3 regions of the Pseudomonas sp. NFX1 genome follow, and region 1 is predicted to be linked to each of the others. Evidence: predicted binding sites of a transcription regulator. Region 1 holds the regulator's gene; each other region holds the start of a gene.
The links. Region 1 encodes sigma-54, which starts transcription at its own class of promoters, with help from an activator protein. Its sites were predicted from a motif close to ANTGGCATNNANNTTGCTNT; they were not measured.

Region 1 (3,280 bases):
CCCGGTCGAGCCGAGTTTTTCACGGGCGACCAGTTTTTCGAAGACGTCTTGCATCTCCAGTTCTGGCACTTGGTCGGCGATGACAGTGGCGACCTTTTCGAGGGCGCGCTTCTTACTGCCGCCCGGCACGTTCACGAGGGAACGGCCGGGGGTCAGGATGGTTTCAAGTCGGATCATGGATGAGGGGGATCAGCGGGCAGCCGTACCTTGCAGCAGGCTTTGCTGTTTTTCCTTGTGTTTTTTCAGTTGGCGGTCGAGCTTGTCGGCCAAGGCGTCAATTGCTGCATACATGTCTTCGTGTTCGGCATTGGCAACCACTTCGCCGCCCGGAATCTGCAGGGTCGCTTCGACCTTTTGCTGCAGCTTCTCGACTTTCATGATGACGGTCACATTGGTGATCTTGTCGAAGTGACCCTCCAGGCGCTTGAGTTTCTGCTCGATATAGTCGCGCAGCGGCGGGGTGACTTCTACATGGTGTCCACTGATGTTGACTTGCATACAGCTTCTCCTTTGTTGCCCGTGCATAAAGAGGCAGGTCTTGCACCTGCCCCGCAAACGCTGTGGCACATACCAGGGGCTACATCAGTCGCTTGCGTTCGCTCGACGGTGCGATGCCGAGAGACTCGCGGTACTTGGCGACGGTGCGACGGGCTACCTGGATGCCTTGTGCCTCCAGTAAACCAGCGATCTTGCTGTCACTCAATGGCTTTTTCTGATTTTCCGCCGCAACCAGTTTCTTGATGATCGCGCGGATCGCCGTGGACGAGCATTCTCCGCCTTCGGCGGTGCTCACATGGCTTGAGAAAAAGTATTTCAGTTCGTAGATGCCGCGGGGCGTGTGCATGTATTTCTGCGTGGTGACCCGCGAAATGGTCGACTCGTGCATGCCCACCGCTTCGGCAATGTCATGCAGCACCAAGGGCTTCATCGCTTCGTCGCCATGGTCGAGGAAACCGCGCTGATGCTCGACGATCTGCGTGGCGACCTTCATCAGCGTTTCGTTGCGGCTCTGCAGGCTCTTGATGAACCAGCGCGCTTCCTGCAGCTGGTTACGCATGAAGGTGTTGTCGGCGCTGGTGTCGGCGCGTCTGACAAAGCCTGCGTACTGCGGGTTGACGCGCAGCCGCGGGATCGCTTCCTGGTTCAGCTCGACCAGCCAGCGCTCACTGTCCTTGCGCACGATGACGTCAGGCACGACGTACTCGGGCTCGCTCGATTCGATCTGTGAACCGGGGCGCGGGTTGAGGCTTTGCACCAGTTCGATGACCTGGCGCAGTTCGTCTTCCTTGATCTTCATGCGCCGCATCAGTTGGCTGTAGTCGCGGCCACCCAGCAGGTCGATGAAGTCGGTGACCAGGCGCTTGGCCTCGGCCATCCAGGGGGTGCTGGCCGGCAGCTGACGCAGTTGCAACAGCAGGCATTCGCCGAGGTTGCGTGCACCGACGCCGGCAGGCTCGAACTGCTGGATGCGGTGCAAGACCGCTTCGACTTCGTCCAGCTCGATATCCAGTTCAGGGTCGAAACCGGCGCAGATCTCCTCCAGGGTGTCTTCCAGGTAGCCTTGGCCATTGATGCTGTCGATCAGAGTGACGGCGATCAGGCGATCGGTATCCGACATCGGCGCCAGGTTCAGCTGCCACAGCAGGTGGCTTTGCAGGCTCTCGCCGGCCGATGTACGGGTGGTGAAGTCCCACTCGTCGTCATCGTTGCTAGGCAGGCTGCTGGCGCTGGTCTGGTAGATGTCTTCCCAGGCGGTATCGACCGGCAGCTCGTTGGGGATGCGCTCGCTCCACTCACCGTCTTCCAGGTTTTCGGCACTGGTGGTGCTTTCCTGGAAGCTGTTGTCCTGGGCTTCGGCGGCCGGTTTGCTCTCGGCGTTATCGGCCATCGGGTCGCTATTGTCGAAGTCCTCGCCGTCTTCCTGACGTTCGAGCATCGGGTTCGACTCCAGCGCTTCCTGGATTTCCTGTTGGAGGTCCAGGGTGGAGAGCTGGAGAAGGCGGATGGCCTGTTGCAACTGAGGAGTCATCGTCAGTTGCTGGCCCATTTTTAGGACGAGCGATGGTTTCATGGCAGGGGCTTAATACCTTGTTCGCCGGCGCGCATGCGCCATCCACTACACGAGGGCGCCGGAGCGCCAAATTCAAGCAAGTTTTATGCCTTAAATTGTAGCGTTTGCCTAGAGCACCGTAACAACTTAAACCCCGTCAAGGGTTATTTGCCGGTGCTCCGGGTGCGTCCCGGGGTCAGAGTCGGAACTCGTGACCCAGGTAAACCTCTTTGACCAGGTCGTTGGCCAGGATGGTCTCGGCATCGCCTTCGGCGATCAGTCGGCCATCATTGACGATATAGGCGGTTTCGCAGATATCCAAGGTCTCGCGCACGTTGTGGTCGGTGATCAGTACACCGATGCCCTTGGCCTTGAGGTGGTGGATGATCTGCTTGATGTCGCCGACCGAAATCGGGTCGACACCCGCGAAAGGTTCGTCCAGCAGGATGAACTTCGGTGCGGTTGCCAAGGCCCGGGCGATCTCGACGCGGCGGCGTTCGCCACCCGAGAGGCTCATGCCGAGGTTGTCGCGGATGTGGCTGATATGGAACTCCTGCAGCAGGCTTTCCAGCTCCTTGCGGCGGCCGTCGCGGTCGAGTTCCTTGCGGGTCTCGAGGATCGCCATGATGTTGTCGGCCACCGACAGCTTGCGGAAGATCGAGGCTTCCTGCGGCAGGTAGCCGATACCGGCGCGGGCGCGACCGTGCATGGGCTGGTGGCTGACATCGAGGTTGTCGATCAGCACGCGCCCTTGCTCAGCCTGGACCAGGCCGACGATCATGTAGAAGCAGGTGGTCTTGCCGGCGCCGTTGGGGCCGAGCAGGCCGACGATCTGGCCACTGTCGATCGACAGGCTGACATCGCGCACGACCTGCCGACCCTTGTAGCTCTTGGCCAGGTGCTGGGCTTTGAGGGTTGCCATTTACTCGGCCTTCTTCTTGGGCTGGATCACCATGTCGATACGCTGGCGCGGTGTAGTCACGTTGCCACCACGACCGGCGGTCGCCACCTGGGTCTGGGTGTTGTAGACGATTTTCTCGCCTTCGGTGGTGTTGCCTTCGTTTTCGACCTTGGCGCGGTCGGTGAGGATCACCAGGTCCTTCTGCGACTGGTACTGGATAGTCACACCCCAGCCCTTCATCTTGTCCGGCTTGGCGGCGCTCTGCTGCTGCTCGAAGTAGGCCAGGTTGCCCACCGAGGTCACCACGTCGATATCGCCGGTGGGGGAGC
Region 2 (3,280 bases), 1.4 Mb from region 1:
TTATGCCGGACGATAAACACGCACATTGGCATGTCCCTCACTGAGCAGGTGGTGTGCGTGCAGACGGCTCATCACACCCTTGTCGCAATACAGCAGGTACTGGCGAGTTTCATCCAGCTGCTTGAAGCGACTATTGATTGCATAAAACGGCATCACCTGGACTTCGACGCCCTCGATCACCAAGGGTTCGTCTTCCTGAGCATCGGGGTGACGGATGTCGATGACGATCTGGCCAGGCAGCGCTTCGCGAACTTCTTCTACCTCGATGTCTTTGCCCAGCTCGTCGATCACGTGGTCGATCGAGATGAACTTGGCGCGTTCGAGGGCGCGCTCCAGCACGGCCATGTCGAATTGCTTTTCTTCATGCTCCATGCGGTGGCGCTTGGCGTGGGTGGTCGGGTTTACCGAGATCACGCCGCAGTATTCAGGCATGTGCTTGGCAAAATCGGCGGTGCCGATTTCGGTGGCCTGGTCGATGATGTCCTGCTTGTGGCTGGCCAGCAGCGGGCGCAGTACCAGCTTGTCGGTCGCCGAGTCGATGATCGACAGGTTCGGCAAGGTCTGGCTGGAGACCTGGGAAATCGCCTCGCCGGTGACCAGCGCTTCGATCTGCAGGCGGTCGGCCATATGGGCAGCGCCGCGCAACATCATGCGCTTGAGGGTCACGCCCATGTAGCTGTTGTCGACCTTGTTGAGAATCTCGCCGACCACTTCTTCGAACGGCACGCTGATGAACAGCACGCGCTGGCTGCTGCCGTACTTCTTCCACAGGTAGTGGGCCACTTCCATCACGCCCAGCTCGTGGGCACGGCCGCCGAGGTTGAAGAAGCAGAAGTGGGTCATCAGGCCACGGCGCATCATCTGGTAGGCCGCCACGGTGGAATCGAAGCCACCCGACATCAGTACCAGGGTTTGCTCCAGGGCGCCCAGCGGGTAACCGCCGATGCCCTGGTGCTGATTGTGGATCACGTACAGGCGCTGGTTGCGGATTTCGATGCGCACCAGGACTTCCGGGTTCTTCAGCTCGATGCCAGCGGCGCCACACTGCTGGCGCAGCTGGCTGCCGACGTAGCGGTCGACGTCCATCGAAGTGAAGTCATGGTGGCCGCCGCGCTTGCAGCGCACGGCAAAGTGCTTGCCCGCCAGCAGATGACCGAAGTGCTGCTTGCACTTCTCGACGATGTCGTCGAAGTCGCCGAGCGGGTATTCCTCTACCTGCAGGAAGTGGGTGATACCCGGGGTGCAGGTGAGGCGCTCGATCATTTCGCGCTGGACCTTTTCGTCCTCGACGCGGGTGACCACTTCGAGATTATCCCAGACACCATCGACCGCGAGCTCAGGATCGAGATCCTTGAGCACGTTGCGGATGTTCTTGCCGAGCTGACGGATGAAGCGCTTGCGCACCGGCCGGCTCTTGATGGTGATTTCTGGGAAGACTTTGACGATAAGTTTCATTGGTTAACAGCGCGCGCAGGGCCTGCCGAAAATGAGGGGCGCGAATTATAGCGGAAATTGCTCAGGATTTGACCAACTTTTGTACAGAAGGTTTGCCGATGTGGCCAGAGTCAGTATTTGCGCCGCCTGCCCCGGGCCTTTCGCGGGTACACCTACCCCCGCAGGGGTCGATTTGGCTTGTGGCAGCGGCTTTACCCGTCAACAGGCCCTCAAACAAAGCACCACCCTCCAGCAGTGCACCAACATGGTGCGACAAGTTGTTTTCTTGCCTCTAATGGGTGCGTTTTTCGGTCATCCACCCTCAGTTAATGCCCGTAAACGCCCCCTTTTATCTCGCCCTCGCCATTTTCGGGCACTGGCATGCAATTTGCTCCCTTGTGAGGCAGGTAAGCTTGGCCGACTATCCGCGCCCGGCAACACCCCTTTTTCCAGGGCAGCGGCCCACCGCGCTCTAGACCATCCGGAGGACAACATGTCGAAGTCGGTTCAACTCATCAAAGATCATGACGTCAAGTGGATTGATCTGCGTTTCACGGACACCAAAGGCATTCAGCACCACGTGACCATGCCAGCGCGTGACGCTCTGGACGAAGACTTCTTCGAAGTCGGCAAGATGTTCGACGGTTCCTCCATCGCTGGCTGGAAAGGCATCGAAGCTTCCGACATGATCCTGATGCCGGTCGACGACACCGCCGTGCTGGACCCGTTCACCGAAGAGCCGACCCTGATCATCACCTGCGACATCGTCGACCCGTCGAGCATGCAGGGCTACGATCGCGACCCGCGCGGCATCGCCAAGCGCGCCGAAGAGTACCTCAAGAGCACCGGTATCGGTGACACCGTATTCGCAGGCCCGGAGCCTGAGTTCTTCATCTTCGACGAAGTGAAGTTCCACTCGGACATCTCCGGCTCGATGTTCAAGATCTTCTCCGAGCAAGGCTCGTGGATGACCGGCGCTGACGTGGAAGGCGGCAACAAAGGCCACCGTCCAGGCGTGAAAGGCGGCTACTTCCCAGTTCCGCCGTTCGACCACGACCACGAAATCCGTACTGCCATGTGCAACGCACTGGAAGAAATGGGCCAGACCGTTGAAGTTCACCACCACGAAGTGGCGACTGCCGGCCAGAACGAAATCGGCGTCAAGTTCAACACCCTGGTGAAGAAAGCTGACGAAGTACAGGCCCTGAAATACGTCGTGCACAACGTTGCCGACGCTTACGGCCGTACCGCCACCTTCATGCCTAAGCCGCTGTACGGCGACAACGGCTCGGGCATGCACGTGCACATGTCGATCTGGAAAGACGGCAAGAACACCTTCTCGGGTGAAGGCTATGCCGGCCTGTCCGACACCGCCCTGTACTTCATCGGCGGCATCATCAAACACGGTAAGGCCCTGAACGGCTTCACCAACCCGTCGACCAACTCCTACAAGCGTCTGGTCCCAGGCTTCGAAGCCCCGGTCATGCTGGCCTACTCGGCGCGCAACCGTTCCGCCTCGATCCGCATTCCTTACGTCGGCAGCCCGAAGGCCCGTCGTATCGAAGCGCGCTTCCCGGACCCATCGGCCAACCCGTACCTGGCCTTCGCAGCCCTGCTGATGGCTGGCCTGGACGGCATCCAGAACAAGATCCACCCAGGCGATGCTGCCGACAAGAACCTGTACGACCTGCCGCCTGAAGAGGCCAAGGACATCCCGCAGGTTTGTGGCAGCCTGAAAGAAGCCCTGGAAGAGCTGGACAAAGGCCGTGCGTTCCTGACCAAGGGCGGCGTGTTCTCCGACGACTTCATCGATGCCTTCATCGAGCTGAAGAGCGAAGAAGAGATC
Region 3 (3,280 bases), 310 kb from region 1:
CTTCGGTGATGGCGACGCGCCCGACAGCGCGGCGGTGTTCTGGCAGGCACTGCAAGGCGAGGAGGGCGGCCACTGCGCCGATGTGCCCTATGCCGTATTGGCCCTGGGCGATTCCAGTTACGACCAGTTCTGCGGGTTTGGCCGCAAGCTTGATCAGCGCCTGGCCGAGCTGGGTGGGCGGCGGCTGCTGCAACGGGTGGATTGCGAGCCGGATTACGATGAGGCATTCGCCACCTGGCTCGACGCCTTGTTGGCGCAGTTGGCTGACGCCGCCGCGCCCCAGGCCAGCGGCGCGCCTTCGCCTGCGCAGGCTTGCAGCAAGCAGCAGCCATGGTCGGCCACCTTGCTGGAGAACCGCGTGCTCAATGCTCCGGGTGCCAGCAAGGAGACGCGCCAGTTGGTGTTCGACCTGGCCGGCAGCACTTTCAGCTACCAGGCGGGCGACGCCCTCGGCGTATGGCCGCGCAACTGCCCGGCGCTGGTTGAAGAGCTGCTGGCGCTGATGCGGCTCGATGGCCAGACCCTGGTCGAGGTCAAAGGCCAGGCCGCACTGCCGCTGGCCGATGCCATGGAGGCGCACCTGGAAATCGCCAAGGTCACCCCGGCGCAGTTGCAGGTGTTCAGCCAGAGCGCCGAGCCCCTGCGCCGGTTGCTCCAGCCCGAGCACAAGGCCGAGCTGCAAAACTGGTTGTGGGGGCGGCAGTTGGCGGATGTGCTGCGCGAGTTTCCCCAGGACCTGCCCTTGGCCACCTGGCTCGACCTGCTCAAACCTTTGCAGCCGCGCCTATACTCGATCAGTTCCAGCCCGTTGGCGCACCCTGGCCAGGTTCACCTGACCGTCTCGACGGTGCGTTACGGACAACGCAAAGGGGCCTGCTCGACCTACCTCGCCGACCGCGCGCACGGCATCAAGGTGGCGATTTTTCCGCAGGCATCGAAGCATTTTCGCCTGCCCGAGGACGATAGCGTGCCGGTGATCATGGTTGGGCCGGGCACCGGCATCGCGCCGTTTCGGGCGTTTCTCGAAGAACGAGAAGCGCGTGGGGCACGCGGGGGCAACTGGCTGTTTTTCGGCGAGCAGCATGCGGCCAGCGACTTCTATTACCAGGCACAGTTGCAGACATGGCAAGCGACAGGCCACTTGCGTCTGGATACCGCGTTCTCCCGCGACCAGGTCGAGAAAATCTATGTGCAGCAGCGCCTGCACGAGCAGGGCGCTGACCTCTGGCGTTGGTTGGAGGCGGGTGCGTACTTTTATGTGTGCGGTGATGCCAAGCGCATGGCCAAGGATGTGGACAGCGTGCTGCGCAGGGTCGTCGCCGAGCACGGGGGCATGAGCGAGGCCGCGGCGGATGCGTATGTCGAGGGGTTGAGCAAGGCCAAGCGTTATCGGCGCGATGTGTACTGAGTGCACCGGGATGGGGAGGGGTGCACCTTGGCTGTGCGGTTTTTTCTGGGCTGTCCGATGACTTTTCTGGCCCTGTCGCGTTTAAACAGGCGATACAGCATTTGGCACATTCCCTGCTTTATCACGTTCACAACACGCCCCACTGATCAACGGCGATCAACCAGGGGCACACCCTGATGAGTACAGGCAAAGGCGCCTGGAGCTTCCGCTCCAGGCGTTTTTTTTTGATCGAGGATCGGCTATGACGGCAACAGCGAACGGCAGGCAACGAGAGCAACTGGTGATTGTCGGCAACGGCATGGTCGGCCACCACTGCGTCGAGCAATTGATCGAGCGTGGCGCCTTGCAGCACTTCGAGGTGCGGGTGTTCGGTGAAGAACGCCAGCGTGCCTACGACCGTGTGCACCTCTCCGAATACTTCGGCGGCAGCTGCGCCGAGACCCTGGCGATGTGCGAGCAGGGTTTCTACCCCAGCCAAGGCGTGCACCTGCACCTGGGCGAAGCGGTGGTGGAGATCGACCGCACGCGCCGCGAGGTGGTTACCACCCAAGGCCGCTACGCGTACGACCAGTTGATACTGGCCACCGGCTCCTACCCGTTCGTCCCGCCGATCGAAGGGTCCAGCGGCAACGCCCGCCTGGTCTACCGCACCCTCGACGACCTCGATGCAATCCGCGCCGCCGCCAGCAATGCCCAGCGTGGTGTGGTGGTGGGTGGCGGCCTGCTGGGCCTGGAGGCGGCCAATGCACTCAAGTCCCTGGGCCTGGAAGCGCATGTCGTGGAGTTCGCCCCACGCTTGATGCCGGTGCAGCTGGACAGCGAGGGCGGTGCGGCGCTCAAGGCACAGATCGAGGCCCTGGGCGTGGGCGTGCACCTGTCCCGCGCCACCCAGTCGATCAGTGCCGGTGAGGGCTATCGCTACCGCATGAACTTCGACGGCGGCGAACACCTGGAAACCGACCTAATCGTGTTCTCCGCCGGTATCCGCCCGCAGGACGCCTTGGCCCGCGCATGCGGGTTGGACATAGCCGCGCGAGGCGGGGTGGTGGTCGACAACCACTGTCGCACCAGCGATGCGCGCATCTTCGCCATCGGCGAGTGCGCCTCGTGGAACGGCAGCGTGTTCGGCCTGGTTGCGCCGGGCTACAGCATGGCCCGTAACCTGGCGGCGCTGCTGGCGGGGGATGCTGCGGTTGCCTTCACCGGTGCCGACATGTCGACCAAGCTCAAGCTGCTGGGCGTGGATGTCGGCTCGATCGGCGATGCCCATGGCGCCACGCCAGGCTCGCGCAGCTACCGCTTCATCGACGAAGCCAACGCCGCCTACCGTCGGCTGGTGGTGGATGCCAGCGGTAAGCATGTGCTGGGCGCGGTGCTGGTGGGTGACAACAGCTACTACGACACCCTGTTGCAGTACGCGCAGAACGGTATAGCCCTGCCTGCCGACCCGGCCGCGTTGATCCTGCCACAAACGGGCGGCGCGCCGGCCCTGGGTGCCGACGCCCTGCCCGACAGCGCGACCATCTGCTCGTGCCACAACGTCAGCAAGGGCGCGGTCTGCGCCGCTATCGACAGCGGCTGCAGCGACCTTGCCTCGGTCAAGGGCTGCACCAAGGCGGCCAGCGGTTGTGGCGGCTGCGCAGCCCTGCTCAAGCAAGTGTTCGAGCACGAACTCACGGCCCGCGGCGTGACGGTCGACAAGAGCCTCTGCGAACACTTTGCCTACACCCGCCAGGAGCTTTACGGGCTGGTACGGGTTGGCGGTATCCGCACTTTCCATGACCTGCTCGTGCGCCATGGCAAAGGCCATGTCGGCTGCGCTATCTGCAAGCCGGCGGTGGGCAATATCCTTGCTTCGTGCTGGAACCAGCC

Region 2: the regulator sigma-54 is predicted to act here: its motif matches at 1,810-1,829, upstream of glnA (type I glutamate--ammonia ligase).
Region 3: the regulator sigma-54 is predicted to act here: its motif matches at 1,509-1,528, upstream of nirB (nitrite reductase large subunit NirB).

What each region holds. Positions count from the first base shown of each region.
Region 1 is NZ_CP169366.1:3,616,623-3,619,902, reverse strand. It holds gene ptsN (PTS IIA-like nitrogen regulatory protein PtsN) at 1-177, opposite strand, end outside; gene hpf (ribosome hibernation-promoting factor, HPF/YfiA family) at 190-498, opposite strand; gene DJ563_RS16275 (RNA polymerase factor sigma-54) at 578-2,071, opposite strand; gene lptB (LPS export ABC transporter ATP-binding protein) at 2,247-2,972, opposite strand; gene lptA (lipopolysaccharide transport periplasmic protein LptA) at 2,973-3,280, opposite strand, start outside.
Region 2 is NZ_CP169366.1:5,046,559-5,049,838, reverse strand. It holds gene thiI (tRNA uracil 4-sulfurtransferase ThiI) at 1-1,455, opposite strand; gene glnA (type I glutamate--ammonia ligase) at 1,928-3,280, shown strand, end outside.
Region 3 is NZ_CP169366.1:3,302,389-3,305,668, reverse strand. It holds gene DJ563_RS14810 (molybdopterin-dependent oxidoreductase) at 1-1,408, shown strand, start outside; gene nirB (nitrite reductase large subunit NirB) at 1,650-3,280, shown strand, end outside.